DNA from 3 places in the Marinactinospora endophytica genome. Region 1 is predicted to be linked to each of the others. Evidence: riboswitches for the same ligand, from Rfam matches in the RefSeq annotation. Region 1 holds a riboswitch; each other region holds the start of a gene.
What was found. A riboswitch is a leader RNA that binds a small molecule or an ion and turns the genes downstream of it on or off. The one in region 1 is predicted to bind cobalamin.
Positions count from the first base shown of each region.

Region 2: linked by a shared signal. The riboswitch ahead of ACYVHU_RS24705 (magnesium chelatase subunit D family protein) and the one ahead of metE (5-methyltetrahydropteroyltriglutamate--homocysteine S-methyltransferase) in region 1 are both predicted to bind cobalamin.
Region 3: linked by a shared signal. The riboswitch ahead of ACYVHU_RS02270 (ABC transporter substrate-binding protein) and the one ahead of metE (5-methyltetrahydropteroyltriglutamate--homocysteine S-methyltransferase) in region 1 are both predicted to bind cobalamin.

Region 1 is NZ_BAAGVM010000001.1:366,029-376,243, forward strand. Features, by position in the region: gene ACYVHU_RS01635 (polysaccharide deacetylase family protein) at 8-1,573, opposite strand; cobalamin riboswitch at 1,930-2,156, shown strand; gene metE (5-methyltetrahydropteroyltriglutamate--homocysteine S-methyltransferase) at 2,328-4,604, shown strand; gene ACYVHU_RS01645 (carbohydrate kinase family protein) at 4,947-5,903, opposite strand; gene ACYVHU_RS01650 (hypothetical protein) at 6,211-7,299, opposite strand; gene ACYVHU_RS01655 (hypothetical protein) at 7,848-8,021, shown strand; gene ACYVHU_RS01660 (PPOX class F420-dependent oxidoreductase) at 8,273-8,704, shown strand; gene ACYVHU_RS01665 (coiled-coil domain-containing protein) at 8,833-9,867, opposite strand.
Region 2 is NZ_BAAGVM010000017.1:52,376-62,590, forward strand. Features, by position in the region: gene cobM (cobalt-precorrin-4/precorrin-4 C(11)-methyltransferase) at 1-451, opposite strand, end outside; gene cobI (precorrin-2 C(20)-methyltransferase) at 448-1,188, opposite strand; gene ACYVHU_RS24690 (cobyrinic acid a,c-diamide synthase CobB) at 1,355-2,731, shown strand; gene ACYVHU_RS24695 (GNAT family N-acetyltransferase) at 2,728-3,303, shown strand; gene cobO (cob(I)yrinic acid a,c-diamide adenosyltransferase) at 3,340-3,942, opposite strand; gene ACYVHU_RS24705 (magnesium chelatase subunit D family protein) at 3,971-6,007, opposite strand; cobalamin riboswitch at 6,120-6,248, opposite strand; gene ACYVHU_RS24710 (GNAT family N-acetyltransferase) at 6,329-7,132, opposite strand; gene ACYVHU_RS24715 (hypothetical protein) at 7,294-7,512, shown strand; gene ACYVHU_RS24720 (TenA family protein) at 7,601-8,293, shown strand; gene ACYVHU_RS24725 (APC family permease) at 8,401-9,843, shown strand; gene ACYVHU_RS24730 (DUF6504 family protein) at 9,860-10,126, opposite strand.
Region 3 is NZ_BAAGVM010000001.1:504,845-515,059, forward strand. Features, by position in the region: gene ACYVHU_RS02235 (sulfurtransferase TusA family protein) at 17-253, opposite strand; gene ctaC (aa3-type cytochrome oxidase subunit II) at 662-1,621, shown strand; gene ctaD (aa3-type cytochrome oxidase subunit I) at 1,618-3,300, shown strand; gene ACYVHU_RS02250 (cytochrome c oxidase subunit 4) at 3,316-3,741, shown strand; gene ACYVHU_RS02255 (L,D-transpeptidase) at 3,980-5,323, shown strand; gene ACYVHU_RS02260 (ABC transporter ATP-binding protein) at 5,569-6,348, opposite strand; gene ACYVHU_RS02265 (FecCD family ABC transporter permease) at 6,368-7,393, opposite strand; gene ACYVHU_RS02270 (ABC transporter substrate-binding protein) at 7,390-8,397, opposite strand; cobalamin riboswitch at 8,491-8,665, opposite strand; gene qcrB (cytochrome bc1 complex cytochrome b subunit) at 8,763-10,215, opposite strand, start outside.

The DNA of each region.
Region 1 (10,215 bases):
GCGGGGGTCAGGCGTCCGGTGACGCGCTGGGATCGGGGGCCTCCTCCTGCTCCTCGGGCTCGGGGTGGCCGTCGAAGTAGGACTTGCCGGCCTCGGTGTCACCGAGGAGCTGCGAGACCGTCACCATCGTGTACCCCTGTTCCTCCAGCCGCTTCAGGATCTCGGGAACCGCGTCGACCGTCGTGGAGTGGATGTCGTGCATGAGGATGATCGAACCGGGCTGGACGTTCTCGACCGCGCGCTTGGCGACGATGTCGGCGTTGCGGTCCTTCCAGTCGTTGGTGTCGACGCTCCAGATGATCTCGGCCAGCCCCAGCTCCTTGCTCACCTCCGCGACGGAGTCGTTCGTCGCGCCGTAGGGGGGACGCATGAGGTCGACGTCGTAGCCGGTCTCACGCCGGATCAGGGCGTTGACGGTGGCGAGCTCGGAGGTCACCTTCCCCGACGACACCGTGGTCAGGTCGGGGTGGGTCACGGTGTGGTTGGCCACCTCGTGCCCCTCGGCGTATTGGCGGCGCACGGTGGTGGGGTGTTCGCGGACCGGGCCGCCGGTGAGGAAGAACGTGGCCCGCGCGTCGTGTTCGGCGAGCGCGTCGAGCAGCTCGGGGGTCCGCTCCCCGGGGCCGTCGTCGAAGGTCAGCGCGACACACTTGGAGTCGGGTGCCGAGCAGTCCACCGAGTCGTCGCGGGCGGGCAGTACGCCGGGCACCGCGCTCGGGGCGGGGTCGGCGGAGGGGGAGGGGGCCGGCCGCTCGATCCGGAAGTCGGGGGTGACGACGGTGGCGGCGGCCTGCGCGCGCCGGCCGAAGTCCGACAGCAGCGGTTCGACGTCGTCCTTGCGGACCACGGTGAACACGCGGCCGTCTTCGGGGGGCGCGACCTGACCTTCGTCGAACTCCACGACCAGGTCGCCGTCGGCGTTGAACCCCATCGAGTCGTACAGGCGCAGGATCGGGTGGAGCGCGGAGACGTCGACGTCGTCGGAGGCGGAGAGGTTCTCCTGGACGATGTCGTTGAGGGCGTCGAGTTCCTCCTGGCCGGCGATCAGCTGGGTGGAGTAGGCCGGACGTCCGTTGGCGGCGTCGTACCAGTGGGTGGAGTAGAGGGTGCGCGGCCCCTCGGAGTCCTCCTCGTCTTGGACGAGCCGGATGCCGACGACGTCGTCGCCGGCCACGGTCACCCCCCAGTCGATGCCGATGCTCTTGGCTCCGGGGTTGGCGGCCCGGAAGTCGTCGACCTCCTGCGCGGTGGCCGCGGCGAGGTGCTCGGTCAACGGGGCGGCGTTGGGGACGGTCGGGTAGGCGACCTCGACGGCGACCCCGTCATCCTCGCTGCTCTTCTCCTCACCGAGGTCGACGACCAGCGCCGGGTCGACGACGGTCAGTTCACCGGGCTCCCCGGTCGCGGGCTCGCGAGGGTCCTCCTGGGTTCCGGAGGCGTGTTCGGCCTCGCTTCCGGACGAGCACGCTCCGGCCAACAGGACGGCCGCGCTGGCCGCGGCGACGCCACGCACGAGGCGGGCGCCTCCGCGCCGGGCGGTGCCTCGGAAGGTGCGGGAGGTGCTGGAGGGCATGGATTCACCAGGGACTTTCAACGGAAGGATGGTCTTTCACAGTCGAAGAGGTTCGACTTGCTTTGTCGCACGGGTGGGGTGGGACGGTTCCCTATCTTCTATGTCGATATGGACACGGTCCCCCTGATGAGGCTAGAACCACCGAGGCCGTGGCGTCTCACCCAATCGAGTAATAACACGACCGCATCGGGTCCGCTTTCAGGTGTTCGGTGCTTGAAACAGCCTCTGACATGCCGGTTCGCGGAGGCGAGGCGGGGCGGGGGCCGAAAATGCCATCTCGATCACGTGTCGGCCACAAGCGGACACGGCCGATCGGCCCACCGCCTCCGCGGTCGAGGCGGTCTGCAGGGGACGGCCTATACTCCCGGTGCGGTCGGTTCACGCGCGGCCTCGGGTCGTGCGTGTCGCAAGAGGGAACCCGGTGCGAATCCGGGACTGCCCCGCAGCGGTATGTGGGAACGAACGCCGTTTTTCGAGCACTGGACGCCACGGCGTCGGGGAAGCGACGGCCAGTAGGAGACGTGACGCGCCGCGTCACGCCGTGCCCGCGAGTCCGAAGACCTGCCACCGCCCGTGGTCGCGCCGCGACCACGGCTGTCCGAGGCCCCGAGGGAGGGCCGGACGACGACGGACGGTGGCCGCGTGGGCCCCGCCCGCGCGTTCGCGCACCCTCGTGGCCGAAGGACGACGGCTTCGACGAGGGAGAGAAGACCATGCGCGAGGACCTGAACGTGTCCGTCGGGGCGGGTGCCCGATGACGACGACCGTTCTCGGCTACCCCCGCATCGGGCCGCGGCGCGAGCTCAAGCGCGCCCTGGAGTCCTACTGGGCCGCGGACATCGACGCGGCCGAACTCGACACCGTGGCCGCCAGGCTGCGCGGCGCCACCTGGCGGACGCTGCGCGAGGCGGGCGTCGAGCACATTCCGTCCAACACCTTCTCCTACTACGACCACGTGCTCGACACCGCGGTCATGTTCGACCTGGTGGCGCCGCGTTTCGCCCGGATCGCCGAGGGGGACGACGACCGCTCCGCCGAGCTGCGGCGCTACTTCGCCATGGCCCGGGGCTGCGATGAGGCGGCGCCGTTGCGGATGACGAAGTGGTTCGACACCAACTACCACCACCTGGTGCCGGAGCTGTCGCCGGCCACCCGGCCGCGCCTGGCCGGGCGTAAGCCCCTGTCGGAGTACGTCCAGGCGCGTGGGCTCGGCTATGAGACCCGTCCGGTGCTGCTCGGCCCGCTGACCCTCCTCCTGCTGTCCGAGGGCTCCCCTGACGCCCCGCGGGGATGGCGGCCCCTGGAGCTGCTCGACGGGCTGCTCGACTGCTATGCCGAACTGCTCGGTGAGCTCGCCTCCGCGGGTGCGGGGTGGGTCCAGCTCGACGAACCGATCCTGGCCACCGACGCCGGCCAGGAGGTTCTGCGCGAACTGGGGGACGCCTACGAGCGCCTGGGCGGGGTGGCGCAACGGCCGAGGATCCTCGTCGCGGTCTACCACGGGCCGGCCGGCGAGGGCGCGCTGGAGACGCTCAAGCGGACCCCCATCGAGGGGGTCGCCCTGGACCTGGTGCGCGGCAACGCCGAGGACGTGTCCAAGGTCGGCGGCCTGGGCGCAAAGAGCCTGGTCGCCGGGGTCGTGGACGGACGCAACGTCTGGCGCGCCGACATCCCGGCGGCCCTGTCGACGCTGGCCTCCCTGCTGGGCCTGGCGGGGGAGGTCGTGGTGGGGACCTCCTGCCCTCTCCTGCACGTCCCCTACGACCTGGAGGTCGAGACCGGCCTGGACCCGTCGGTGCGCGACCGGTTGGCCTTCGCCCGGCAGAAGCTCGACGAGGTGGTCCTGCTGGGCCGCGCCCTCGCCGGAGCGGAGGACGTCGAGGAGCAGCTGGCCGGGGCCCGGCAGCGGTCGAGCGAGCGCGCCCCGCGGGCCTTCACCGACCAGCGGGTGCGGGCCAGGCTGGAGGCGCTCGGGCAGGCTCCGGCCCGCCCCTCCTACCGGCAGCGCGAGCGCGCCCGGGCCCCGCTGCCTCCTCTGCCCACGACGACGATCGGCTCCTTCCCGCAGACAGGTGAGATCCGGGCGGCGCGCGCCGCCCACCGGGCGGGACGGATCACGACGCAGGAGTACGAGCGGGAGATGCGCGCCGAGATCGACCGCGTCATCGCCCTCCAGGAGGACATCGGCCTGGACGTCCTCGTCCACGGCGAACCCGAACGCAACGACATGGTGCAGTACTTCGCCGAGCGGCTCGACGGTTTCGCCGTCACCGACCACGGGTGGGTGCAGTCCTACGGTTCGCGCTGTGTCCGCCCGCCGATCCTCTACGGCGACGTCGCCCGGCCCACCCCGATGACCGTGGAGTGGACCACCTACGCCCAGTCCCGCACGGACCGGCCGGTCAAGGGGATGCTCACCGGGCCGGTCACCATGCTGGCCTGGTCGTTCGTGCGCACCGACCAGCCGCTCGCCGAGACCGCCCGCCAGGTCGCCCTGGCCCTCCGTGACGAGATCTCCGACCTGGAGCGTGCCGGGATCCGCCACATCCAGGTCGACGAGGCGGCGCTGCGGGAGCTGCTGCCGCTGCGCGGACGCGACCACGCCGCCTACACCGCCTGGGCGGTGGGGGCGTTCCGGTTGGCCACCTCGGGGGCCACCGCCGGCACCCGTATTCACTCGCACATGTGCTACTCGGAGTTCAGCGCGATCGCCCCGGTGATCGACGCCTTGGACGCGGACGTGACCAGCATCGAGGCGGCCCGTTCCCAGGCGTCCCCGGCGGCCGACCTCGCCGGCGCGGGGTTCGACCGGGGGATCGGTCCGGGGGTCTATGACATCCACTCCCCGCGCGTCCCGACGGTGGCGGAGATCGAGCAGGCGCTGCGCGCGGCGCTGGAGCACACCGAGCCGGAACGGCTGTGGGTCAACCCCGACTGCGGGCTGAAGACACGCGGCTACGCCGAGGTCGAGCCGGCGTTGCGCGCCATGGTCGAGGCGGCCCGCAGGATCCGGGCCGAGCTGGCCGGGTGAGCCGGGCGGGGCCTTCTCCGGGAAGGCCCCGCCCCGTGCCCCGGCGGACCCGGCCGCACGGCCGGGTCCGCCGCCCATGAGGGGGCGGGGCGCGGCGCGTCCTCGCGCGGCCGGCGTCACCGTCCCGGGCCTGTGGAGCCGGCCGTCCCGTCGACGTCCCGGGCACGGCCGAGGACGTCCACCCTTGGCCGTCCGGTGCTTCGGCGCCGCGCCCGTCGCGGCCGGGAACCGGCCCCGGCCGCGTGGAGCACAGCCCGTTCGACCCGGAGCGGGCCCCGCCCGCGCCGTCCCCCGCCGTCGTGGTCTCCCCGACGGGGGCGCCCGGCCCGGGAGACGACGGGCTCAGGCGGTGGCGGGGAAACGGACCTGCGGCGGGTCGAGGGGACCCGGATCGGCGCCCACGCGCTCGCACACCCGTCCCGAGACCCAGTGGGCGTGGTCCAGGCACGCCGCGAGCGCCTGTGCGTCCAACGAGGCCAGCCGGTCCCGCCCGGCGGCGCCCAGGACGCCGTTGCGGTCGAGCGCGTCCAAGACCCCCGCGGCGAAGGCGTCCCCCGCGCCCACGGTGTCGGCCACCTTCACCGCGGGCGGTGTGCGCACCAACAGGAGCGGGTCGGCCCCGCCGCGCAGCGCGACGGTGCCCTCCCCGCCCCGTGTCACGAACACCAGACGGGGCCCCAGCCCCGCCCAGAAGCGGGCCGTCTCTTCGACGGAACGTCCCGGGTACAGCCACCTGACGTCCTCGTCGCTGGCCTTGACGATGTCGGCCAGCGCGATCTGGCGCTCCACCCGCTCACGCTCGGTCGCGGGGTCACCGGCGAGGGCGGGGCGGATGTTGGGGTCATAGCTCACGGTCACCCGCTCGCGCTGCCGGGCGATCCACTTCTCCAGCACCGCCGAGCCGGGGGCCAGGGCCAGCGCCAGCGAGCCGACGTGCAGCGCCGTCACGTCGTCCGCGACGGGATCGGGCAGCTCCTCGGGACGCCACTGCCAGTCGGCGGTGCCGTTCACGTAGAAGCCGTACTCGGCGTGTCCCGCCTCGTCGATGTCGGCGATGGCCAGGGTGGACGGCTCGGAGGCGCTGACCAGGTCGCGCCCGTCCACGCCACACGACGTGATGTAGCCGCGCAGCCGGCGGCCGAAACGGTCGGAGCCGATCCGGGCCAGCAGGGACGCCGGGGTTCCGAGCCGGGCCAGCGCGACAGCGGTGTTGGTCGGCGCGCCACCTGGCGCGGCACGGTAGGTTCCGCTCTCGGCGCTGATGAGATCGATCAGGGCCTCGCCGACGACGGTGATCAAGGCAGGTCCTTTCCGAGGGGTAGAGGGGAGGACGCGCCTGTCAGGCGCGTCCGGAACGGTCCGGGCCCCGCCGTAGGGGAGGAGCCGACGGCGTTGCGGCGCCGAGAGGGCGCGAGGCTCTCGCATGCCACGCGGACGTCCTCCTCGGTCCCGTCGGCGGGTCCGGCCGCGCCGGAGGGAAGCGGGCCGCTTCCCGTTGGGAGTATGGCCTTAGCGCGCCACTCGGACAACGCGCCCGCCCCGAGAGGGAGCGGACGCGCGAAGGGGCGCGTGGAGGATCCACGCGCCCCTTCGGGACAGGTCGGCGTCAGCTTCCCACGAGGTTGAGGGCCTGCTTGCCGAGCTCGGGCATCAGCCCCTCGACGTCGGAGAACTCCAACGGCGCGGGAGCGCCCTCGGACATGATGTCCGGGCTCATCGTGTAGATGATCTCCAGGTTCATGTTGTCCTCGCGGATGAGCAGGGTCGCCACGGATTGGTTGCCGAAGGACTCCTGCTCGCTGAAGATCAGCTTCGCCTCGTCACCGAGGTTGACGTCCTGCTGCTCCAGCACCTTGGTCGGCAGGATGTCGCTCGTCTCGTCGGTGGCGTAGTCGAGGTTGAACTGGAAGTCCTCCTTGGCGCCCTCGACCGAGTCGGAGGCACCGTAGGGCACCGAGTAGTCGACCTGGAGGGTGCCGTAGGTGCCGTCCTCGCCGAGGACGCTCCAGGTGCAGGAGGAGTTGTTGTCGCTGAGGTACTTGCTCGGGTCCGTGGCGCCGATCTCCGCGGCCTTCTCCTCGGTGATGGCCGTGCAGGGGTCCTCGGTGAGCGTGTAAGGCGGCTCGCCCGCGGCGCTGGTGGTGCCGCCCTCGTCGCCGCCCTCCTGCTCCTGGCCGCTCTGCTGCTCCTGCTCCTGCGAGGTGCCGGCGTCGCCGCCACCGGCCGAGGGCGCGGGTTCGCTGGAGCCGTTACGCATCAGCATCACCACGACCGCGACGACGAGGATCAGGATGACCGCGCCACCGCCGATGACGATCCACAGCCCGGCGTTGCTCTTGCGCGGGGCGGGCGGCTGCGGCGGGTAACCGGGCATCCCCATGCCGGGACCCCCGGGGCCACCGGGGCCATAAGGCGGCTGCCCGCCCTGGAACATCTGCTGTTCGTGGGGCTGCTGGAACTGCGGGGCGCCGGGCTGCTGGCCGTAGGGGCCGCCCTGGTAGGCGGGCTGGCCGCCACTGTCGCCATAGGGGGACGACGGGTAGGGGCCGCTCGGGTACTGGGGCTGGCCGCCACCGGGCTCGCCCTGCTGGCCGGCTCCGCCGTAACCGCCACCGTAGTGGCCCGGCTGTCCGCCGGAGTCTGAGTCACCACCGGGGTACTGCGGTGGCTGTGTGTAGGGTCCGTTGTCGCTCATGGCTCCCCTCGCGCCCGCTGCGTTGTGTTCCGTCCTGGGACGCACGTGAACGCCCCATGGTTCCAACTGGATGACTTGCCCGGCGCACTCCTGCCGGCCGTCCGCGGGGCACCGGAAGCTTACGCGTCGTCGGTGACGTTTCCGGTGGCCGCGTCTTGGGGGTGAGGAAGCGGACAAGACCTCCGGCGTCACGTCCGGGGAACGGGCCGTTGACGTGGGAGGCGGCCGGTTCCGCGGGGGACGCGAGAGCTGAAATCCTAGCCCGAGACGGGGGCTGGAGGGCAGACATCAAGGGAGGAAGCAGGCGGATCGTCACTCTTTTGTAGCTGGACTGTGCTGCCTGCGGCGCTCCCGGGGAACCCCGGCGGGGGAAGGCGCGGCCGCGATCGTTGCCGGATCGAAACCCGGGCGGGACCGATGGCCACGCCTTTTTGGCGAATCGTGGCGGGAAAGGCGGCCGAGAGCCCGGCGGGGCCGCCGGGCGGCGCCTAGAGTTGCCGGCGAGCGGTGGGCAGGGGAGCCCGGCGACCGGACAGGAGGGTGCGCTGATGTCGTCTCCGTCTTCTTCGGCTGGACGTGACGAGGACGCGCGGGCCGAGCCGCCCCGGCGGGGACCGCTCGCCTGGGCCGTCTTCGTCGTCGCGATCGCGGTGGTGCTGGCCGTCATGGCCGGGTGCATGACGGTGATGTACGCGCCGGTGTTCTCCGGTCTGGGGGGCTGACTCCCGAGCCCGCGGCGGGAGGGCGGGGCGGAGCCCTACGGACGGGCTTCCACTCCCATCGACCGCCGCCGGCCATCGCCGCACGGCGCCGGCCGTCCGCGTTCCCGCAGGCCCGAGGCCGGCCCCGCGGCGGCCTGCCCGGGGCGGTGCTCGGCCCGTCTCGCCGGCGAACCGTGGAATGCCGGGTGGGCACCGAGAGAGCGGCGTACCTTGGGAACGACCACGGCCTCCGACGAGATGGGGATCACGATATGACCGACGCGCCGTTCAACCCGCGTGAGCTGCTCGCCGAGAGCCGACTCGGCGTCCTCGCGACCATCAAGTCGGACGGTCGGCCGCAGCTCTCCCCGGTGAGCCCCTTCTACGACCCGCGGACCGACACCGTCTACGTGTCGATGACCGAGGGGCGCGCCAAGACGGCCAACCTGCGACGCGACCCGCGGGCCGCGATCGAGGTGACGCGCTCCGATGGGTGGGCGTGGGCCACCGCCGAGGGCACGGTGACGCTCACCGGGCCGGGCGGCGACCCCCACGGCCCCGAGGTCGAGGCGCTGGTCGAGTACTACCGGCGCGCGGCCGGGGAGCACCCCGACTGGGCGGAGTACCGGTCGGTGATGGTGTCCGAGCGCAGGGTGCTCATGACGATGGCCGTCGAGCACGTCTACGGCGAGCGGCTCCGCTGAGGGCGGAGCCGGTCCACGCGGGATCAGACCGGCGAACGCGGGCCGCGGAGCTTCGACGCGGTGGGGCGCCAAGGGCCGGGACGCGACGGTGACGGCGCCTCACCGTGGCGGAGCGGGCCGCGCGCCCGTCAGAACATCGAGATGTGCACGTGGTCGAAGTGGTTCTCGGTGATGCTGCCGCGGTCGGCCATGTCGCGCCAGCCCTCGTCACCGCGCCGGATGTCCCAGATCTTCTGCCGGTAGATGATGTACATGATCCCGAGCCGGTCGGCGTTCTCCTGCGCCCACTCGGCGATGGCGTAGCCGTGGTCGATCTGCTCCTGCGAGGGCATCTGCCCGTTGGCGTCGACCATGAAGTCGCAGGCCCGGCCCTTGGGGTGTTCGCCGACCACCCAGCCCCCGTTGGGCCGATAGCAGCCGACGCCGCCGTGTTCCCGGTTCTCCCCGAACTCCTCGATGATGAGTTCCTTCATCTGGCGGGTGCGCGGCGTGAGGTTGTCGGGACCCCCCATCTGCTGCACCGGGTAGTCGGCGATCATCGCCTGGACCTCCTCGCGGCGCTCCTCCAGCGCCGCGAGGTCGGCCTCGACCTGTTCGACCTTGGCCTGCGCGGCCTCCTGCGCCTCGCGGTCCTGCGCGACGGCCTCTTCGAGCTGCGTGATCTTGTCGCGGTTGCTGGTGGCGAGGTGGTCGACCATCACCGCGCGGTCGATGATGTCCTGGGGGTCGTCCTCGACGAACAGGGTCATGGCCGGCTCCAGGCCGCCGCCGGTGTAGGTGGCGATGGCGAGCCGGCGGACCTCGTCGCGCGCCTCGTCGACCTGTTCCTGGGTCGAGTCCGCGCGCTCCTCGGCCTCCTGGGCCTCGGCGATGACGCCTTCCATGTCCCGCAGCTCGCCGTTGTACTCCTCGCTCAGGGAGTCGGCCCGGGCGAGGAGGCTGTCGAGGTCCTCGGCCGGCGCCGGCGCGGGCGCCACCGCCAGGGCGGGAGCGGGGGACAGGGTCAACGGTGCCACCAGGGCGAAGGCCGCGATGGCGACCCCCGAGCGGCGCAGTGACGCCGCGCCGAGGCGCGGGCGCGCGAGGGCGCTGCGGGACGGGCAAGGCGGATCGGGCGCCCAGAAGTCGGCGTAGTCGTCGCCGGTCGAACGGTCGGGCTGCACTCTCTCGCTCCTCGATAGGCGCAGGACTCCCGGGAGAGGGCACTGGCCTTCCCGGGAGCGGGGTCTGCTCGCTGCCGCGGGCCGCGTCGTGTGGTCGGCTCCGTCCGAGGACGGGGACGTCCCGGAGGGCGGGGCCGAGGAAGCTCGTGGCCGGACGTCGAGCACTTTAGGAAAAATTGACTCTCTTGCCAATCGCGATGCCAATATCACGCCCGGGGATGGGGAGGGTCGGGCACTCGCGGACGAGTCTAGGTGTCCGGCAAGGGGAAAGCGGACGTTTCGGGTGATCTGTGTCATGGCCCATGCGGCCTGTTCAGCTAGGGAGACTCGGATCACATTTTCCTACTG
Region 2 (10,215 bases), on a different contig from region 1:
CTCCCAGGCGGGTGAGGATCACCGACTGGGCGACCTCGGGGACGGTGAGCTCCCGCCCGGCGATCGCCGCGACCGCGCTGAAACTGGACACCCCCGGCACCACCTCGGTGGCCACCCCCAGCTCGGCGCAGCGTTCGAGCTGCTCCTGCATCGCCCCCCACAGGGAGGGGTCGCCGGAGTGGATGCGCACCACGTGCAGGCCCTCGCGCAGCGCGCGCTCGTAGTAGGGCAGCACCCCCTCCATCGGCAGTTTCGCCGAGTCGACGATCTCCGCGTCGGGGCGGGCGTGCTCCAGCACGTCGGGGTGGACCAGGCTGGCCGCCCAGATGACCACGTCGGCGGCCCCGATGGCGCGGGCCGCGCGGATCGTCAGCAGGTCGGCGGCCCCGGGGCCGGCCCCGATGAAGGTGACCCTGCCGGGGCGTGGTCGGGTGGCGCGTTCGTCGCTCACAGCTTTCCCCCTCGAATGTCGCGGCGGGCGGGCGCGACCAGCGTGGACAGGTAGGGCAGGGGCCGGCCGTCGAGCTCGGCCATGGGGGCGATCTCCTCGCCGGCCAGGCCCAACCGCGCGCCGTACACGGCCTCCCCCAGCCGGCCGGCGTCGCGCAGCGCGTCGGCGACCTCACCGGCGAAACGGCCGAACTTGTAGGCGACGACGGTGCCCTCGGAGGCCAGTGCCCCGCGCAGCCGCTCCACCCCGCCGGTGACCGGCAAGAGGGTGAGCGGCTCGGTCCCCTCGACGAGCACGCTGCCCGAGCGCGCGGCCAGGTCCTGCATGGCGGTGACGCCCGGCACCGTCTCGACCTCCACCCGCGGGACGAGGTCGCGCACGGTCTGGGCGAGGTAGGTGAAGGTGGAGTAGACGTTGGGGTCGCCGATGGTGGCGAAGGCGACGGTGGTCGCCCCCTCGGCGAAGTGGTGGGCGACGGTGCGGGCCGCCTCGTCCCAGGCGCGCACCCGCCGTTCGCTGCGTCCGCCGCGGTCGTTGAGGGCGAACACGACCCGGCGGATCCGCGCGGCGTCCACGTGGGCCCGCACGGTCGCCTCGGCGCGCCCCTGCTCGTCGTGGGACATGACCGGGACGAGCACGACGTCGGCCTCGCGCATCCGCCGTATCCCCTTGACCGTGACCAGCTCCGGGTCTCCCGGCCCCACCCCGACCCCGACGAGCCGTACGCCTGTGTTCATCCCCACCGTGCTCTCCGCATCACCGATCACGCCGCGGCCCAGGCTATCCGGGGGTCCCCGGCCGTTTCGGGGCGGGTGGGCCGGGGCCGGGCCGCGCGCGCCCGCCATCGGCCTTAACCTGGGACGCCGGTTCGGTGAAGGAGGGGACGTGCGTCAGGTACCGCGGGTGGTGATCGCGGCGCCCGCCTCGGGCAGCGGGAAGACGACCGTGGCCACGGGCCTCATGGCGGCGTTGGCGGCGCGCGGGATGGTGGTCTCGGGGCACAAGGCCGGACCGGACTACATCGATCCCGGCTACCACGCGCTGGCCACGGGACGGCCACCGCGCAACCTCGATCCGGTGCTGTGCGGCGAGGAGCGGATCGTCCCGCTGTTCCGCCACGGCAGCGCCGGAGCCGACATCGCCGTGGTCGAGGGGGTCATGGGGCTCTTCGACGGCGCGGTGGAACCGGACGACTTCCCCGGCCCGGGCGACTACGCCTCCACGGCCCATGTCGCCGCCCTGCTCGGCGCGCCCGTCATCCTCGTCGTCGACGCCGCGCGCACCAGCAGGTCGGTCGCCGCGCTGGTGCACGGGTTTCGCACCTATGATCCGCGGGTCCGCGTCGGCGGTGTCATCCTCAACCGGGTCGGCTCGCAGCGGCACGAGGCCCTGGTGCGCCGGGCGTTGGCGGGCTGCGGCGTGCCCGTCCTCGGCGCGATCCGGCGCAGCGACGCCGTGGCCGCGCCCTCGCGCCACCTCGGCCTGGTCCCCGCCGCCGAGAGGGCCCCGCAGGCGCGCGAGGGGGTCGCCGCGCTCGCCGCGCTGGTCGCCTCCTCATGCGACCTGGCGGCGATCGTCGCGCTGGCCCAGACCGCGGCGCCGCTGAGCGCGCCGCCGTGGGATCCCGCGGCGGAGCTGGCCCGGGCCGGGCACGCCCTTCCGGCCCGGGCGCACGTGGCGGTGGCCGGTGGGGCCGCCTTCACCTTCTCCTACACCGAGAACACCGAGCTGCTGGAGGCGGGCGGCGCCGAGGTCGTCCCCTTCGACCCGTTACGGGACGAGGCGCTGCCCGAGGGCAGCGACGCGATCGTCGTGGGCGGCGGTTTCCCCGAGGTGCACGCCGCCACGCTGTCGGCGAACGCCCCGTTGCGGCGCCGCGTCGCCGCCCTGGCCCGCGCGGGCGCGCCGATCGTGGCCGAGTGCGCGGGACTGCTCTATCTCGCGCGCAGCCTGGACGGCGCGCCGATGTGCGGTGTCGTTCCCGCCGACGCCCACATGACCGAGCGGCTGACGCTGGGGTACCGCACCGCGGTCGCCGCGCGCGACTCGGTGGTCGCCGCCGGCGGGACACGGGTGCGCGGACACGAGTTCCACCGCACCGCGCTCTCCCCCTCCCACGGAGCGGTCCCGGCCTGGCGGTGGGAGAACGGCGGCGGCGACGGTTTCGCGAACGCCGCGCTGATCGCCTCCTACCTCCACCTGCACTGGGCCGGCGCGCCCGAGTGCGCGACCCGCTTCCTGCGCGCCGCCCGCCTGCGAACCGGAAGGCCCAGACCATGACCACCCCGCACCAGGTCATGCCGAGCGTGATCCTCCAGACCGAGCGGCTGACCCTGCGCGCGTTCACCGAGGGCGACGTCGACGGGGTCCTGCGGGGCATGACCGACCCGCTGACCCGAAGGTGGCTGCCCCTTCCGGCACCCGGCCGGGAGTACACCCGGGCCGACGCCGAGGAGTGGTGCCGGGTGCAGGCGCCACAGAGCAGGATCTGCGGGGACGGGCAGCAGTGGGCCGCCGTGGAGACGGCGACCGGCGCCTTCCTGGGGGCGTTCGGTCTGCTGCGCACGTTGTGGGCGGCGCGCACCACCGAGGTCGGCTACTGGCTGGGGCCGTGGGCGCGGGGACGGGGGTACGCGCCCGAGGCCGTCACGGCGGTCGCCCACTGGACGCTGCGCGACCAGCGCTTCGAACGGGTGGAGTTGAAGGCCGCGACCGGCAACCTCCCGTCACGCCGGGTGGCCGAGAAGGCCGGTTTCGTCTTCGAGGGCGTCGAACGCAACGCGATGGTGTTGCACGTGGGCCGCGCCGACCTCGCCGTCTACAGCCTCATCCCCTCCGACCTCGCGGCCTGACGGGGTGGCGCGCCCGGCGGGGCGGGCGCGCCGGCGTCACCACTCGATGCCGCGCTGGCCCTTCTGGCCCACGTCCATCGGGTGTTTGACCTTGGTCATCTCGGTGACCAGGTCGGCCGCCTCCAGCAGGCGGGGATCGGCGTCGCGGCCGGTGATGACCACGTGCTGGCTCCCGGGCCGGTCGCGCAGGGTCGCCACGACGTCGTCGACGTCGACCCACCCCCATTTCATGGGGTAGGTGAACTCGTCGAGCACGTAGAGCCGGTAGGTCTGGGCGGCGAGGTCACGTTTGATCTGCTCCCAGCCCTCGGCCGCGTCGGCGGCGTGGTCGGCCTCGGTCCCGGGGCGCTGGATCCACGACCATCCCTCGCCCATCTTGTTCCAGGCGACACGGCCACCGACGCCGGACTCGCCCAGGACGCGCAACGCCTTCTCCTCGCCGATCCGCCACTTCGCGGACTTCACGAACTGGAACACCCCGATGTCCCAGCCCTGCGCCCATCCGCGGGTGGCCAGGCCGAAGGCGGCGGTGGACTTGCCCTTGCCCGGGCCGGTGTGGACGATCAGCAGCGGCCGGTTACGGCGCTGGCGGGTGGTGAGCCCGTCGTCGGGGACGTGGGTGGGTTTGCCTTGGGGCATGGCTGTGTCGTCTCCTCGTCGATGCTTCTCAGGCGGCGCGGCGGGCGTGCCGCACCAGTCCGCTCAGCGCGTCCGCGCCCAGTTCCGCCAGCCGGACCGCGCTGCCGCCCGTGACGGCGGCCAGCCGCGCCGCCCCGCCCAGACGCACCGGACCGTCCTCGCAGTCCACGACGACCGTCTCGACCCCCGTGGACCTGATCCGCGCCCCGGCGCGCAGCACCGCGTCGGTTCCGCCGTGGGTGGCCCTGCCGTCGGTGACGACCACCAGCAGGGGGCGACGGCGCGGATCGCGCAGCCGTTCCACCCGCAACAGCTCGGCGGAGCGCGTCAGGCCCGCGGCCAGGGGGGTCCGCCCGCCCGTGCGCAGTTCCCGCAACCGGCGCGCGCCGGCCTCGACCGATGAGGTGGGCGGGAGGGCCACCTCCGCCTCACGGCCGCGGAAGGTGACCAGTCCGACCTTGTCGCGCCGCTGGTAGGCGTCGAGCAGCAGGCTCAGCACGGCCCCCTTGACGGCGCGCATGCGCTGACGCGCGGCCATGGAGCCGCTGGCGTCGACGCAGAACAGGACGAGGTTGCCCTCCCGGCCCTCACGCACCGCCTCGCGCAGGTCGCTGCGGGCCAGGACGAGACCTCCGGTACTGCGCCCGCGGTCGCGTTGCCGCGGAGCCGCGGCGCGCAGGGTCGCCGGCAGGTGCAGTGCCCCGATCCGTCCGCGGGGCAGCCGCGCCCCCGAGGTGCGGCCAGAGGGCGTCTCGGCGCGGGAGCGGCGGCCGGGAGCGCCGCTTCCCAGCCCGGGAACGCTGAGCAACCGCGGCCGGTAGGTCTCGCCGGGATCGGCTGCGGTCTCGCCGGAGCCGCCGGGGCCGCCCTCCTGAGGGGTGTCCTCGGGGGTGGTCTGCGGCCGTTCGGGTCCGGAGGCCGCGGGCGGCGCGGCGTCGGGATCCCCTGGCCGCGGGGCGGGGCCGCCCCCGCCGCCCCCGCCGGGCCCGTCCGGCCCGTCCGGCCCCTCGGGGCCGTCCCCCGGGTCGGAGGGGTCGTCGGCCCCGGCCTGTTCGAGCGCCTCGTCCAGACGGTCCTCGTCGAGGCCGGGGGCGTCGAAGGGGTCGCGCCGACGCCGGTGCGGCAGCGCCAGGCGGGCGGCGTCGCGGACGTCGTCGGAGGTGACCTCCGGGTGGTCCCTCCAGGCGGCCAGCGCCATCGCCGCGCGCGCGGTGACCAGGTCGGCGCGCAACCCGTCCACGTCGAAGGCCGCGCACACGGCCGTGATCTGCCGCAGCGCCGCGTCGGTGAGGACGACCCGGGGCAGACGCCGCCGAGCGGCCCGGATGTGCGCGGCCAGACGCGCCTCCTCATCGGCGTAGGCGGCGGCGAACCCCGCCGGGTCGGCGTCGAAGGCGAGCCGGCGGCGCACCACCTCGGCGCGCTCGGCCGGCTCCCGGGTGGCGGCCACCTCGACGGTGAGTCCGAACCGGTCGAGGAGCTGTGGCCGCAGCTCACCCTCCTCGGGGTTCATGGTCCCCACCAGCAGGAACCGCGCGGCGTGGCGGACCGACACCCCCTCACGTTCGACGTGGGAGGTCCCCATCGCGGCCGCGTCGAGCAGGAGGTCGACGAGGTGGTCGTGGAGCAGGTTCACCTCGTCGACGTAGAGCACGCCACGGTGGGCGGCGGCGAGCAGGCCGGGCTCGAACGCGGTGACCCCCTCGGTGAGCGCGCGTTCGATGTCGAGGGAGCCGGCCAGCCGGTCCTCGCTGGCCCCGACGGGGAGCTCCACCAGGCGGGTCGGACGGGTCTGGGCCTGGTGGGCCGCGGCACCGGGGTGCGGCCCGTCAGGGCAGTCGGGGTCGGGGGCGGCGGGGTCGCAGGAGAAACGGCACCCCGCGACCACCTCGACATCGGGCAGCAGCGAGGCGAGCGCGCGTACCACCGTTGACTTGGCGGTGCCCTTCTCCCCGCGTACCAGCACACCGCCGACCGCTGGGGAGACCGCGTTGACGAGGAGCGCGAGCTTGAGGTCGGCCATGCCGACGATCGCGCTGAAGGGATAGCGAGCAGCAGTGCTCACACGGGTCCTTCCTTCCCGGGAGTCCACGCCCGGGGGTGCGCCGGGCGTGGACGGCGCGCGGACATCCCGCGCACACCCTCAACGCCCGTGAGGGGTGGGTCGTGGCGCCTGGCAGTGTCCTGGCTCCCAGATCCTCGCTCGCCCGCGCCTTCCCACCGGTGAGGTCCGGCAGTGGCGGAGTATGCGGGCCTGCTCCCTGGTCACAGTGGCGGGACCGCCCCGGATTCGCACCGGGTTCCTGCACGCCGATGGCTCACGGAGGAGCCACCGGCCGACGCCGCTCCCAGGATCGCACACGCCCTCACAGGCGTCCTCCGCGGATCAGTCGCCGCCGTCGAAGGCGTAGTAGCGCGTCACCGCGACCGGGCGAAACCCCATCCGGGCGTAGAGGTGCTTCGGCCGGTCGTCGTGGGCGGCGCGGATGAGGACCGGGCCGGCCCCCTGGGAGCGGGCGTCGGCGACCGCGTGGTGCAGCAGGCGGGTCGCCACTCCCCTGCCCCGGTGCTCCGGACGCACGAACAGGTCCTCGACCTTGGCCATCTCGCCCCGGCGCGGCCAGGAGGAGAAGAACCCGCACGGCCTGCCCTCTTCGACGGCCAGCCAGTAGCGCACCGCGGGCGTCTTGGCCCTGCGGGCGAGGACGGCCTGGGCGGTCTCCTCGGCCGGGCGCGGCGGGCGGCCCTCCCCTGCGTCCTCCTCTTCGTGGTCGAGCCGGAACAGTTCCGCCAGCCGTTCCCATCCCGCGTCGTCCTCCACGGGGAGGATGTCGACGCCCGCGCCCGCGGGTGTGGGTCCGACGAGCGGGCCGGTGACGACCAGCTCCAGCAGGGTCTCGACGAGTTCGCACCCCGCCAGCAGGAGCGCCGCCTCCGTCGCGGTGGGGGTGGTGGCTCCGACGTGGACCCGCATGGCCGGCGACGCCGTCCAGGCGCGGGCCTGGCCGAGCAGGTCGCGCAACCGGTGGGGATCGTCGCCGACCAGACCGCCCACGGTATTGCAGTACTCCACCGCGGGGGCCTTCAGGTTGCGCGTCCAGTGGGCGCCGTTGACCGTGCGCTCCTCTCCCCCGATCGCCCAGAAGGCGGCCACCGTCTCGTCCACGGCCTCGACCAGTCGTTGTGTCATGCCGGCCACGTTAACGACCCCGCGCCTTCCCGACGGTCGGGGCGCGGCGCGGCCGGGAACGACCGTTCGACGTTTCACCGGGAGTGGCGGTTGGAATATGGGGGTATCTTCCCTTTGGCCGTTTATCGACCCTTTCGACCCCCCGACCCGAGGCGGTGCCCGTGCTCTCCCCCGAACTCCAGGTGTGGTGGCGCAAGAAGGACCAGGACGACGAGAAGAAGAAGCGGCGCGGCTCAGGCGGCGCTCCACGCCGCTCCCGCGATTCCGATTCCTCCGCGCAGGACGGCGGCTCCGACGGCGCCTCCTCCTGGAGCTGGAGCTGGGGAGGCGACGGCGGCTCCGGTGGTGACGGTGGGGGTGGCGGAGGCGGAGGCGACTGAGCCGGCCGCCGAGGTTGCGCCATCGCCACGCGGGTAGCCCCGGGGAGGGGCCGGACACCGGCCCCTCCCAGCGCCCCGAGGAGGATCCGTGAACGCCGTCCCGTTCGACACCTGGAGCGCCCAGGCGCCCGACCCCCGGTTCAGCGCGTGGCTGCGGGAGTCGAGCGAACCGGACTGGTCGGCCGTGACCGGCCATCCGTTCGCCACCGCCATCCTCGACGGCACGGCCGCGCGGGAGCGGATGCGCCGCTACCTCCTCCAAGACCTCCTCTTCCTGGACCGTTGGACGGCCCTGCTCGGCGCGGCGGTCGCCTGCGCCGACACCTTCCCCGGCCGGCTCACCTTCGCCCGCTTCCTCGGCCAGACCGCGGCCGAGGAGGAGGCGTCCTACTTCGACCGGGCCCTGGACGCCCTGGGCGTCACCCCCGGCGAACGCGCCTCGGCGCGCCCCGAGCCGGCGACGGCGGATTTCCTCGCCCTCATGGACCAGGCCCGTTCCAGTCAGGACTACCCGTCGATCCTCGCCGTCCTGTGCGTCGTGGAGTGGAGCTACCTGGGATGGGCGAGCCGCGCCGGCGAACCGCCCGCCGACTTCGTGCTGCGCGAGTGGATCGACCTCCACGAGGGACCGGACTTCCGGGCGTGGGTGGGGTTCCTGCGCGGCGAACTCGACCGGATCGGCCCCGCCCTGCCCGATGAGGGGCGCGAACACGTCCGCGCCGTGTTCCGGAGGGCCGTGCGGCTGGAGGCGGACTTCTTCGACATGGCGGCCGAAGGCTGACCCACGCCCCGTCCCCGCGGACAGCGCCTCGCCGCCGTCGGCGCCCCCTTCCCTTTTCCCGTTCCGGGGGTGATGCTGTTCCCCGGCCCACGCGATCGGGAGGGCATGTGAGCGACCACGGCAACGACGGTTTCGCCCGGGTCCTGGGACGCGGTGACGTTCTCGCGCTCGCCTTCGGCGCGATGATCGGGTTCGGCTGGGTCGTGTTGACCGGCGAGTTCCTCACCGGGGCGGGCAGCCTGGGCGCGGCGCTGGCGTTCGTCATCGGCGGTACGGTCGTGGCCCTCGTCGGGCTCACCTACGCCGAACTCGTCTCGGCGATGCCGCGCGCCGGCGGCGAGCACAACTACGCGCTGCGCGGCCTGGGCGCCCACGGCGGTTTCGTCGCCTCGTGGGGCATCGTGCTGGGCTATGTGACGGTGGTGGCCTTCGAGGCGGTGGCGCTTCCCGAGACCGTCCTCTACCTCTTCCCCGACATGCGGGTCGGCCACATGTGGACGGTCGCCGGCTACGACGTGTACGCCTCGTGGGCGGCGGTGGGGGTGGTGGCGGCGCTCGTCATCACCGCCGTCAACTACGTGGGCATCCGCCCCGCGGGGGTGTTCCAGGCGGTCGCGGTGCTGTTCCTGCTCGCCGTGGGCGTGGCCCTGGCGACGGGGACCCTGGTGGGCGGTTCGGCGGCGAACATGCGGCCGCTGTTCGACGGGGGTGTCTCCGGCCTGGTCGCGGTCCTCGTGGCGACGCCGTTCCTGTTCGTCGGTTTCGACGTGATCCCCCAGTCGGCGGAGGAGATCCGGGTCCCCTACCGTCAGGTGGGGCGGCTGCTCCTGGTCTCGGTGGGGTGCGCGACGGCGTGGTACGTCCTGGTCATGCTGGCGGTCGGCGCGGCGCTGCCGCGCGAGGAGCTGGCGGGGGCGCGTCTGGCGTCGGCGGAGGGGATGGCCGCGCTGTGGGACAGCCCGGCCATGGGCACCGTCCTCGTCCTCGGCGGCATCGCCGGCATCCTGACCAGTTGGAACGCCTTCCTCATCGGCGCGAGCCGGCTGTTGTACGCGATGGCGTCGTCGGGGATGCTGCCACGCTGGTTCGCCCGGTTGCACCCTCGCTACCGGACCCCGTCGAACGCGCTGTTGTTCATCGGCGGGCTGTCGGTGCTCGCCCCGCTGTTCGGCGACCGGATGCTGTCGTGGCTGGTCAACGCGGGTGGTGTCAACATCGTGGTGGCCTACGTGGTGGTGGCGCTGTCGTTCCTGGTGCTGCGCCGGCGCGAGCCGGGGATGCCCAGGCCGTTTCGCGCGCCGGCCGGGAACCTGGTGGGCGCCCTGGCGCTGGTGCTGAGCCTGGGGCTGGCGACGCTGTATCTGCCGGGCATGCCGGCCGCGCTGACCTGGCCCTACGAGTGGGGGATCGTGGGGGCCTGGTGGCTCCTGGGCGGAGTGTTCCTGTGGCGGCTGCCACGCGTGGGCGCCGGACCGCAGGCGGAGGAACGGCTGCTCGCCGAACTGGCGCGCCGGACCGCCCGCCGCCGGGACGGGGCCGGCGCGGGCTGAGCGGGGCGCGTCCCGCTCACCCGCCCGGCCGGATCAGCCGCCATTCGCGGTTGGCGGGGTCGTGGCGCAGTTCGTAGACGCCGGTGGCGTGGTCGGGACCGGCGCTGACCCTCCAGACGTGGAGCCGCAGGGCGCCCTCCCCGCCGTCGGACACCGCCGCCGCCTGGGTCACCCAGTGGTCCAGGATCCGATGGACGACGTGGATCCGCCCCTGCCACTGGAAACGCACCGGGCGTTCCTCACGCTCCCACACCGTGACCAGCGCCCCGTAGCCGCGGCCCATGCAGCCCCCTCCACCATCCGGCAGGCACGCCCAGGCGTGCGCGGAACCGTCCGCGAGGAGGAACGGACTCCTCGTTCGAACAAGTGTTC
Region 3 (10,215 bases), 140 kb from region 1:
CCGGGGCCGGCCGCCTTCAGTACATGCGCCGGATGTGGAACGCGCTTCCGCGCGCCAACGGCACCCGCGCGACGAACTCCTGCATCTTCAGCCGGCACCACGATGGGATGTCGGTGATCGCGGCCGGATCGTCTGCGGTGACCGCGATCACCGAACCGATCGGCACCTCGCGGATCCGCCCGGCCAGCATGATGATCGGTATGGGGCACTTGCGGCCGATCGCGTCGATCGTCAGGACTGGCTGTTCCGGCACGGTCTTGCTCCTCGCGTCTACGGTTCGTGTCCCAATCTTTACCCATGTGGGCCGGTAAGAGGCACCCGGTTAAGGGCCTCGTAAAACCAGCGATACCCTCGCCTTAGCCCGCTCGAGGAGGGCGTGTTCCGGGGTCTGACGGACACCGGGGCGCTCCCGAGAGCGGGCCGGGCGACAGACGCGACACCATGACGGCCTCAAGCGCGAAAGCGCGGCGCCTCGGGGTGGGAGAGGTCCAAAGCACCGGACCGACCCTGCCGCGCCACCGAATGGGCGCAACGCAACACGCTGGCCCGCCATGCCCGTGATCAGCACCGCGGGTGGTTCGCGATAATGTTTCCCCTTGACAAGCTTTGGATATACGACCGCCCGCGCTTCGCGCGGGCATCACCGCTGGGAAGGCAATCCGTGAGTCCGACCCGCCATAGGAATCGGCGCCCCGCGCTGCGCCGATGGGCACCACGTGGCGCCGCGTTCGCCGCGCTGGGTATAGCCGCGACCGGCTGCGCGTCGAACGAGTTCACTCGTTTGGGTGTGCCGGAGCCGATCACCGAGCAGGCCGAGCGTGTCCTCGCGCTCTGGCAGGGCTCGTGGGTGGCGGCGATCGCGGTCGGCATTCTCGTGTGGGGACTGATCATCTGGTCGGTGATCTTCCACCGCAAGCGCTCCGAGCAGCTTCCGCCGCAGGTGCGCTACAACATGCCCATCGAGGCGCTCTACACCGTCCTGCCGATCGTCATCATCGCGGTGCTGTTCTACTTCACCGCGCGTGACCAGGCCTACCTGATGGAGACCGACGAGCCCGCCGACGTCAACATCCACGTGAACGCGTTCCAGTGGAGCTGGCAGTTCACGTACGAGGGTGAAGAGAACGTCAACGGCGAGGACGTCTCGATCGCCGGCATTCCCGGGGATGACCCCCAGCTGGTCCTCCCCAACGACAGCGTCATCCACTTCGACCTGGAGTCGCCCGACGTCATCCACTCGTTCTGGATCCCGGCGTTCGTCTTCAAGATGGACGTCATCCCGGGTCACCCCAACGAGTTCCAGGTGAAGGTCAACCCCGACGTCGAGGGCACGTTCGCGGGCCGTTGCGCCGAGCTGTGCGGTGTTGACCACTCCCGCATGCTGTTCACCGTCAAGGTGGTCAGCCCCGAGGAGTACGAGCAGTGGCTCGAGGACCAGAAGCAGAACCCCGCGGAGGGCGTCATCGAGGCCCCCGCTCCCGAGGCCGAGCAGGAGACCGGCCAGGAGCCGGACGCCGGCACCGAGGGTGCGGAGCAGAACGAGGGCGCGTCCGCGCGTCCCGAGGGCGAGCAGTCGCCCGAGGCCTCCCCCGCGGCTGACGAGGAGGCGGAGCAGTCATGACGGCTGTCACTGAGTCGCACGCCGCCCCGGCCACTGAGCAGTCGCCGGCGCGCAGAAAAGGGTCGATCATCGTCAACTGGATGACGTCGACCGACCACAAGGTCATCGGGTACATGTACCTGATCACCTCGTTCGCGTTCTTCATCTTCGGTGGCATCCTGGCGCTGCTCATCCGCGCCGAGCTGATGTACCCCGGCATGCAGATGATGACGAACGAAGAGTTCAACCAGCTCTTCACGATGCACGGCACGATCATGCTGCTGATGTTCGCGACGCCGCTGTTCGTCGGCTTCGCCAACATCCTGCTGCCGCTGCAGATCGGCGCGCCCGATGTGGCGTTCCCGCGCATCAACCTGTTCGGCTACTACCTGTTCCTCTTCGGTAGCCTGATCGCCATCAGCGGCTTCCTCACCCCTGGTGGCGCCGCGAGCTTCGGGTGGTTCGCCTACACCCCGCTGTCCGACGCGGTCCGCTCGCCGGGCGTCGGCGGTGACCTGTGGATCCTCGGCCTGGCCGTCTCCGGTCTGGGCACGATCCTCGGTGCGGTCAACTTCATCACCACCGCCCTGTGCATGCGCGCACCGGGCATGACGATGTTCCGGATGTCGATCTTCTCCTGGAACACCGTGCTGACCAGCGTGCTGGTGCTCATCGCGTTCCCGGTGCTGACCGCCGCCCTCATCGCCCTGGGCGCCGACCGCATCGTCGGTACCCACGTCTACGACACCGAGCACGGCGGCGCCATCCTGTGGCAGCACCTGTTCTGGTTCTTCGGCCACCCCGAGGTCTACATCATCGCGCTGCCGTTCTTCGGTATCGCGACGGAGATCCTGCCGGTCTTCAGCCGCAAGCCGATCTTCGGCTACAAGAGCCTGGTCGCCGCGACCATCGCGATCGCCGGCCTGTCCGTCACGGTCTGGGCGCACCACATGTTCCCGACCGGCGCGGTGCTGCTGCCGTTCTTCTCCTTCATGACCTTCCTCATCGCGGTTCCGACCGGTGTGAAGTTCTTCAACTGGATCGGGACGATGTGGCGGGGCCAGCTCACCTTCGAGTCGCCGATGCTGTTCACGATCGGCTTCCTGGTCACCTTCCTCTTCGGCGGCCTGACCGGTGTCATCCTGGCCTCCCCGCCGCTGGACTTCCACGTCACCGACTCCTACTTCGTGGTGGCCCACTTCCACTACGTCGTGTTCGGCACCGTGGTCTTCGCGATGTTCGCCGGCTTCTACTTCTGGTGGCCCAAGTTCACCGGCAAGATGCTCAACGAGAAGCTGGCGAAGTGGCACTTCTGGGTGCTGTTCCTCGGCTTCCACGGCACCTTCGGCGTCCAGCACTGGCTGGGCGCGGAGGGGATGCCCCGCCGCTACGCCGACTACCTGCCCTCTGACGGCTTCACCGCGCTGAACCAGTTCTCCTCGGTGAGCTCGTTCATCCTGGGCGCCTCCACGCTGATCTTCTTCTGGAACCTCTGGATCACCGCGAAGAAGGCCGAGAAGGTCCAGGTCGACGACCCGTGGGGGTACGGCTGCTCGCTGGAGTGGACCACCTCCTGCCCGCCGCCCCGGCACAACTTCACCTCGCTGCCGCGGATCCGGTCGGAGCGTCCGGCGTTCGACCTGCACCACCCGTACGCCGCCGCGCCCGGCGCGGCCCCGGCTCCGGCAACCACGAAGTAGGAGGGAGGGCTCACCATGAAGATGCAGGCCTACCTGTTTATGGGCGTCTCGACCTTCTTCGGGCTCATCGCCGGCCTCTACGCCTACTGGGCGTGGGCCGTCGAGGGCCAGATCGAGTGGACCGGCACGGTGGCCCTGGTCGTCGCCATCGGCTTCGGCTGGATGGTCGGCTTCTGGCTGTGGCAGGCGGCGCGTCGCAGCGAGCGCGCGCACGGCCTGCCGCCGGAGGAGCGCCTCGACGGTGAGATCGCCGAGAACGCCGGCGAGTACGGCTTCTTCAGCCCGCACAGCTGGTGGCCGCTGTTCGTGGCCATGGCGGTCGCGTTCACCGCGGTGGGCGTGGCGATCGGCTGGTGGATGGTCTTCATCGGCGCCTTCGCCATCATCCTCACCTCGATCGGCTGGGTCTTCGAGTACTACCGCAAGGAGTTCCAGCACTAGAACAGGATTGAACCCGGTTGTAACCGGGTATCGATGTCCTTTTGTGGCCCCGGCCGGGCAACGAATCCGCTGAGATCGTTGCCCGGCCGGGGTATTCTTTTCGAGCGGACCGATACATCCTGTCGGGGTATCTCCCGGTACGGCCGCCTTGTCATCGTTTTTGGAACTTGTTCGCTTGGATTCGAGCCCGAGCGGACGGGTCGGGATCCGGTCGAGCTCGATGCTGGAGGTCGCACGCGTGAAGGACAGCGCATTCACACCGACACTTCGTCGCCTGGGCGCAGGGTTGGCCGGTGTGGCCCTCGTCTTCACGGCCGCGTGCTCTGGGGGCGAAGCCGGACCGGGGGCCGACACCACCGGCTCTGAGAGCACCGGCAGCGCGGTCGAGGTCGAGATCACCCCGCAGGACGGGTCGACCGAGGTCCAACCCAACCTGCCGGTCACCGTCACCGCGGCCAACGGCACCATCACCGACGTGAAGATCACCCAGGCGGCCGGCGAGCAGGCGCAGACGGCCGAGGTGTCCACGGAGCAGCAGGAGTCGACCGACAGCGCGCTCGACGAGATCACCGGAACGCTCAACGAGGACAAGACCGAATGGGTCAGCGACTGGACGCTGACACCGGGCAGCGACGTCACCGTCACGGCCACCGCCGAGGGTGAAGACGGTGAGAAGACCGAGGTCGTCAGCGAGTTCTCGACCCTCCCCGCGACCGAGGGCAAGCGGCTCGAACTCCAGTCGAACTTCCCGGTCAGCGGCGACACGGTCGGCGTGGGCATGCCGATCATCGTCAACTTCGACCTTCCGGTCGAGAACAAGGCCGCGGTCGAGGCCGCCATGGAGGTCGTCTCCGAGAAGCCGGCCGAAGGCGCGTGGAACTGGTTCGGCGACCAGATGGCGGTCTTCCGCACCAAGGAGTACTGGGAGCCCTACCAGAAGGTCACGGTGAACCTGCGGCTGGCCGGTGTCCAGGCAGCCGAGGGCGTCTACGGCATCAAGAACTCCCAGATCAACTTCGAGGTCGGCCGGGCGCAGTTCACCGAGATCGACGACGACACGCACCGCATGGTGGTCGAGCGCGACGGCGAGCAGATCAAGGACTTCCCGATCAGCAACGGCAACGCCACGACCCGCGCCTACACCACCACCAGCGGTGTGCACCTGACCATGGAGAAGTACGAGCACCTGGTCATGGACTCCGCGACGGTCGGCATCCCCGAGGGGCACCCCGACTACTACAAGCTCGACGTGCAGTACGCGGTCCGCTTCTCCAACAGCGGCGAGTTCACCCATGCCGCCCCGTGGAACGGTTCCCTGGGCCAGGCCAACATGAGCCACGGCTGCACCAACATGAGCACCGAGGACGCCAAGTGGTTCTACGAGAACTCGCTGATGGGCGACCCGCTCACCATCACCGGGACCGACCGCGAGCTCGAGGTCGACAACGGGTGGGGCTACTGGCAACGCTCGTGGGACGAGTGGCTGGCAAACAGCAACCTGGGCGAGTCCGACAAGACGGATGAGGCCGGTTCGCCGGGCTCCCCGCTGGCCGAGCCGGCCGCCGCCTCCGCCACGGACTGACGCGGCCGAGCCCGCTTGGAAGGCCCCCGGAGCATCGCTCCGGGGGCCTTCCGCGGTGAGGGACGGACGAATTATGGACGGACCGTTTCAGGGGCCTGAGATCTCTCAGCTGCCTCTCCGGTACGGCCGGGGAAGGCCCGAGGCCCCGATGGCCGGGAGAGGCCGGCTGAGCGGCCTCCCGCCGCCCGCCACAGGGACCCCTCCCGGGCGGGGCGCCGGCGCTGTGGCGCTCCCGCCACGTCCTCTCAGCGCGCCTCCCCGGTGGGCGGGAGGAAACGGACGTAGGGCCGTCCCCCCGGCCCGTCGGGAGACACCACCGCGCGGACCCCGTAGACCTCGGAGACCAACCGGGGGGTCACCACCCGTTCCGGCGGTCCGGCGGCGACCACCCTCCCCTCCCGCAGCACCACGAGGTGGTCGCAGAACATCGAGGCCAGGTTGAGATCGTGCAGCGCGATCACCGTGGTGACCGGGAGGCGGGTGATCAGGTCCAGCAGTTCCAGCTGGTGACGGACGTCGAGGTGGTTGGTCGGCTCGTCCAAGAGCAGCTCACGAGGCTCCTGGGCGAGGGCGCGGGCGATGTGGGCGCGCTGGCGCTCCCCTCCCGACAGGGTGTGCCAGGACTGTTCCGCCTGGTCCGTCAACCCCGTGTGACCGAGGGCGGCCTCCACCGCCGCCTCGTCGGCCGAGGAGAGGGGAGCCCAGGCCCTGCGGTGCGGGATGCGGCCCAGCCGGACCACGTCGCCCACGGTCAGGTCCACCTGGGGGGTGGCCTCCTGCTCCACCACGGCGATCCGGCGGGCCGCCCCTTTCCGCCCGATCTCCTCCAGGGGCGCGCCATCGAGGCGGACCACCCCCGATGAAGTCCGGCGCACCCCGGCCAGCAGCCGCAGCAGCGTCGACTTGCCGGACCCGTTGGGGCCGAGCAGCCCCACCGTCTGTCCCGGGGCCGGCTCCAGGCTGACGCCGGCCACGATCATCCTGCCGCCGACGCTCCAGGAGACGTCCTCCGCGCGCAGGCTCATCCGTGCCCCCTCCGCGTCCTCATGCCGTCCTCCGGCCGCGGTACAGGATGTGGACGAAGGCGGGAACACCGATCAACGAGGTCACCACGCCGACCGGAAGCTCCTGCGGGTCCAGGACGGTCCGCGCCACGGTGTCGGCCCACACGAGGAAGATCGCGCCGGCCAGCGCCGAGACGGGCAGGAGCCGGCGGTGGCCGGGGCCGACGATCGCCCGGGCCGCGTGGGGCAGGACGAGGCCGACGAAACCGATCGCGCCGACCACGCTCACCAGCGCCGCGGTCATGAGGGCGGTCACCCCCAGCAGCGCCAGGCGTGTTCGGGCGACGTGGATCCCCAGCGAGCCGGCGGCGTCCTGGCCGAAGACGAGCGCGTCTAAAGCGGGGGCCCGTCCCAGGCACGCCGGCAACGCCAGGAGCAGCACCAGCAGGCAGGGCCACACATCGGGCCAGGACGCCCCGCTCAACGAGCCCAGCAACCAGAACAGCACGCCCCGGGTCTGTTCCGGATCGGCCGAGGACATGACGACGAGAGAGGTCAGCGCCGAGAACAACTGCATCGTGGCGACGCCGGACAGCACCACGCGGTCGGTCGTTCCCCCCGACAGGTGCCCCAGGCCCAAGACGAGGGCGAAGGAGCAGGCCGCGCCGAGGAACGCCCCGGTGGACAGGGACAGCGCGCCCCCGCCCACGCCCAGCACGACGACCAGCACCGCGCCGGTGGAGGCTCCAGAGGAGACCCCCAGGACGAACGGGTCCGCGAGCGGGTTGCGCAGCAGCGACTGCATCACCACCCCGCACAGGGCCAGTCCGGCGCCGCACACCGCCGCGAGCAGGGTGCGGGGCAGCCGCAGGTCCCACACGATGCCCTCACGGATCGCGCTGAGCCCCGAGTCGGCTCCGCCCAGGCGTGAGACGGTCACCGCCGCGACCTCGCCCACGGAGATCCCCGCGGGGCCGATCGTGATCGCGACCGCGACGGAGGCCACCAGCAGGGCGCAGCCGGCCGGCCACAGCAGGAGGGGGCGCGCCGCGAAAAGCCCTCTCACGAACGTCGGGGGCCGGCCAGACCCAGCTCGCGCAGCCCGGCGGCGACCTGTTCGATCCCCTCGACGGTGCGGATCGACGGGTTCATGGCGGCACCGCTGACGAGGATGAATCGGTCGTTCTCGACGGCGTCCATGTGGCGGGTGACCGGAGTGGACTTCAGGAAGTCGATCTTGGCCGCACCGGACTCGGCCGTCTGGCTGTCCCGGGTCAGGTCGCCGAGCACGAGAACGTCGGGGTCGCGGTCGGCGATGGTCTCCCAGTTGACCTGGGGCCACTCGTCGTGGGTGTCGTCGAAGGCGTTCTCCGCGCCGACGGCTTCGGTGATGATGCCCGGCGCCCCACAGCATCCCGCCAGGTAGGGCGCCTCGGAGTTGGCGAACCAGAAGAGCACGGTGGTGCCGGAGGCGTCGACGTCACGGGTGGCGGCGTCCACACGGGAGGAGAGGTCGGCGACCAGCTCCTCGCCGCGCTCCTGGACTCCGAAGATCCTCGCGAGGTCGCGCACCTCACCGTAGACGTCCTGCATCGTCAACGGCTCCGCGCGGGAACCGTCGCCCCTGTCGAAGGAGGACTTGGCGCAGTCGGCCGGGGAGAGGTAGGTCGCCACCCCGAGCCGCTCGAAGTCGTCGCGGGTGGCGACGCCGCCTTCGCCCAGGGTCGAGACGAACGACGCGGAGACGAAGTCGGGCTCCGCGTCCAGGACCCGTTCGAACGAGGGGGCGTTGTCGGCCAGGCGGGGCACGCCCGCGTTGGCCTGCTCCAGCCCTTCGGCGACGGGATCGGTCCAGGTGGCGGTCCCCACCATCCGGTCGGCCAGGCCGAGGGAGAGCAGGATCTCGGTCGACCCCTGGTTGAGCGAGACCGCGCGCTGGGGCGGCTCGGCGACCACCACGTCACGGCCGCAGTTGTGGACCGTCACGGCGGACTCCGGGGCGGCGTGCGTGGTCGGGTCCGCGGAGTCGGCACCGCATCCGGTGGCGGCGCACAGGGCGAGGGAGAGCAGGACGGGGACGAGGGGACGATGGGGGGTCGGCACGGCCGTCCTTTTCGCGTGGGGCCCGGTCGCGGGGCCCGGCGGGCATCCTCCTCCGGTCGGCGGGAGACCAGAGTGCCAGCAGGTCTTCGGACTCGGGTTCGTCCGGCCGGAGCGCCTTCCCAGGATGGTCCCAGTGGCCCGTGCCCCGTCCGTCCCCCTCACCGCTGCGCGTCAGTTCCGGATTCGCACCGGATTCCCTGCCCCGTGCGGGGCGGCTGGCGGCTGCAAGGTATCACAGGCCCCGCGGGCGAAGAGCGGCCGGGAACGCCGAAGGGCCCGGCCTCCCCGTGGCGCGGGGGAGGCCGGGCCCTTCACAGGCCACCGAGACGGGCTCAGTGGGCCTTCACGGACTCCTCCTCGGACGCGGTGGCGCCGTGGTGGAGGTGGTGCCCACTGTGCGGACGGACGCCCTCGAAGGAGACGTTGTCCTTGGTGTACCAGTGGGCCAGACGCGCGCGAAGCCGTCCCTTGGCCCCCCGCCCGCTCGGCGGCTCCACCCCGTTCTCGTCGGTGGAGTCGATGTCGATGCGGGCCGGCGGCTTGCTCTGGAGGACGTGCACGGTGTCCGGGGAGGACTCCTTGTGCACCTCGATGAACTCACCGCTGGGGAGTTGCTGGATGGTGCCGCTCTCGTAGCCGTGCTCCAGGATCTCGCGGTCCCGGCGCTGCAGACCGAGGCAGATGCGCTTGGTCACGATGAACGCGATGATCGGGCCGAGGATGATCGCGATGCGGAAGAACCACGTCGTCGCGTACAGGCTGATGGAGAACGTCTCCGACAGGATGTCGTTGGAGCCGGCCAGCCAGATCAGACCGTAGGCGGTCACACCCGCCGCACCGATGCCGGTGCGGGTCGGGGCGTTGCGCGGACGGTCGGCCACGTTGTGGTGGCGCTTGTCCCCGGTGATCCAGGCCTCGATGAACGGCCACGCCGCCAGGCCGCCGAAGAGCAGGCCCATGCCGCCCAGGCCGGGCAGCAAGACGCCCATCGGCACCGCGTAACCCGCGATGGTGAAGTCGAACCAGTTCGGGAAGATGCGCAGCGCACCCTCCAGGAAGCCCATGTACCAGTCGGGCTGGAGGCCCGAGGTGATGGACGTCGGGGTGAACGGCCCGAACAGGTGGATCGGGTTGATCTGGACGAAGGCCGCCAGCCCGGCGATGACCGCGAAGGTGAAGAAGAAGAACCCACCGGCCTTGACGGCGAACGCCGGGTACATCGGCGTGCCGACGACCTTCTTCTCGGTCCGTCCGGTTCCCGGGTACTGGGTGTGCTTCTGGTGCCACAGGATCATGAAGTGCGCCACGATCAGCGCCAGCAGGATGCCCGGGATCACCAGGATGTGCAGCGTGTACAGCCGGGGGATGATGGCCTCGCCGGGGAACTCCCCACCGAACATGAACATCATCAGGTAGGTGCCGATGACCGGGATGGCCAGCAGCACGCCCTGGAAGATGCGCACGCCCATGCCGGAGGGCAGGTCGTCGGGCAGCGAGTAGCCGAACAGGCCCTCGACGATCGCCAGCGTGAAGATGGCGACACCGATGAGCCAGTTGATCTCGCGCGGCTTGCGGAACGCGCCGGTGAAGAACACCCGCAGCATGTGGATGACCAGCGAGGCCACGAAGATCAGCGCGGCCCAGTGGTGCACCTGGCGGATGAACAGGCCGCCACGGACGTCGAAGGTGATGTGGAGCGTCGAGGCGTAGGCCTCGCTCATCCCCACGCCCCTCAGCCGTTCGTAGGAGCCGTCGTAGACCACGTGACCCATGCTGGGGTTGAAC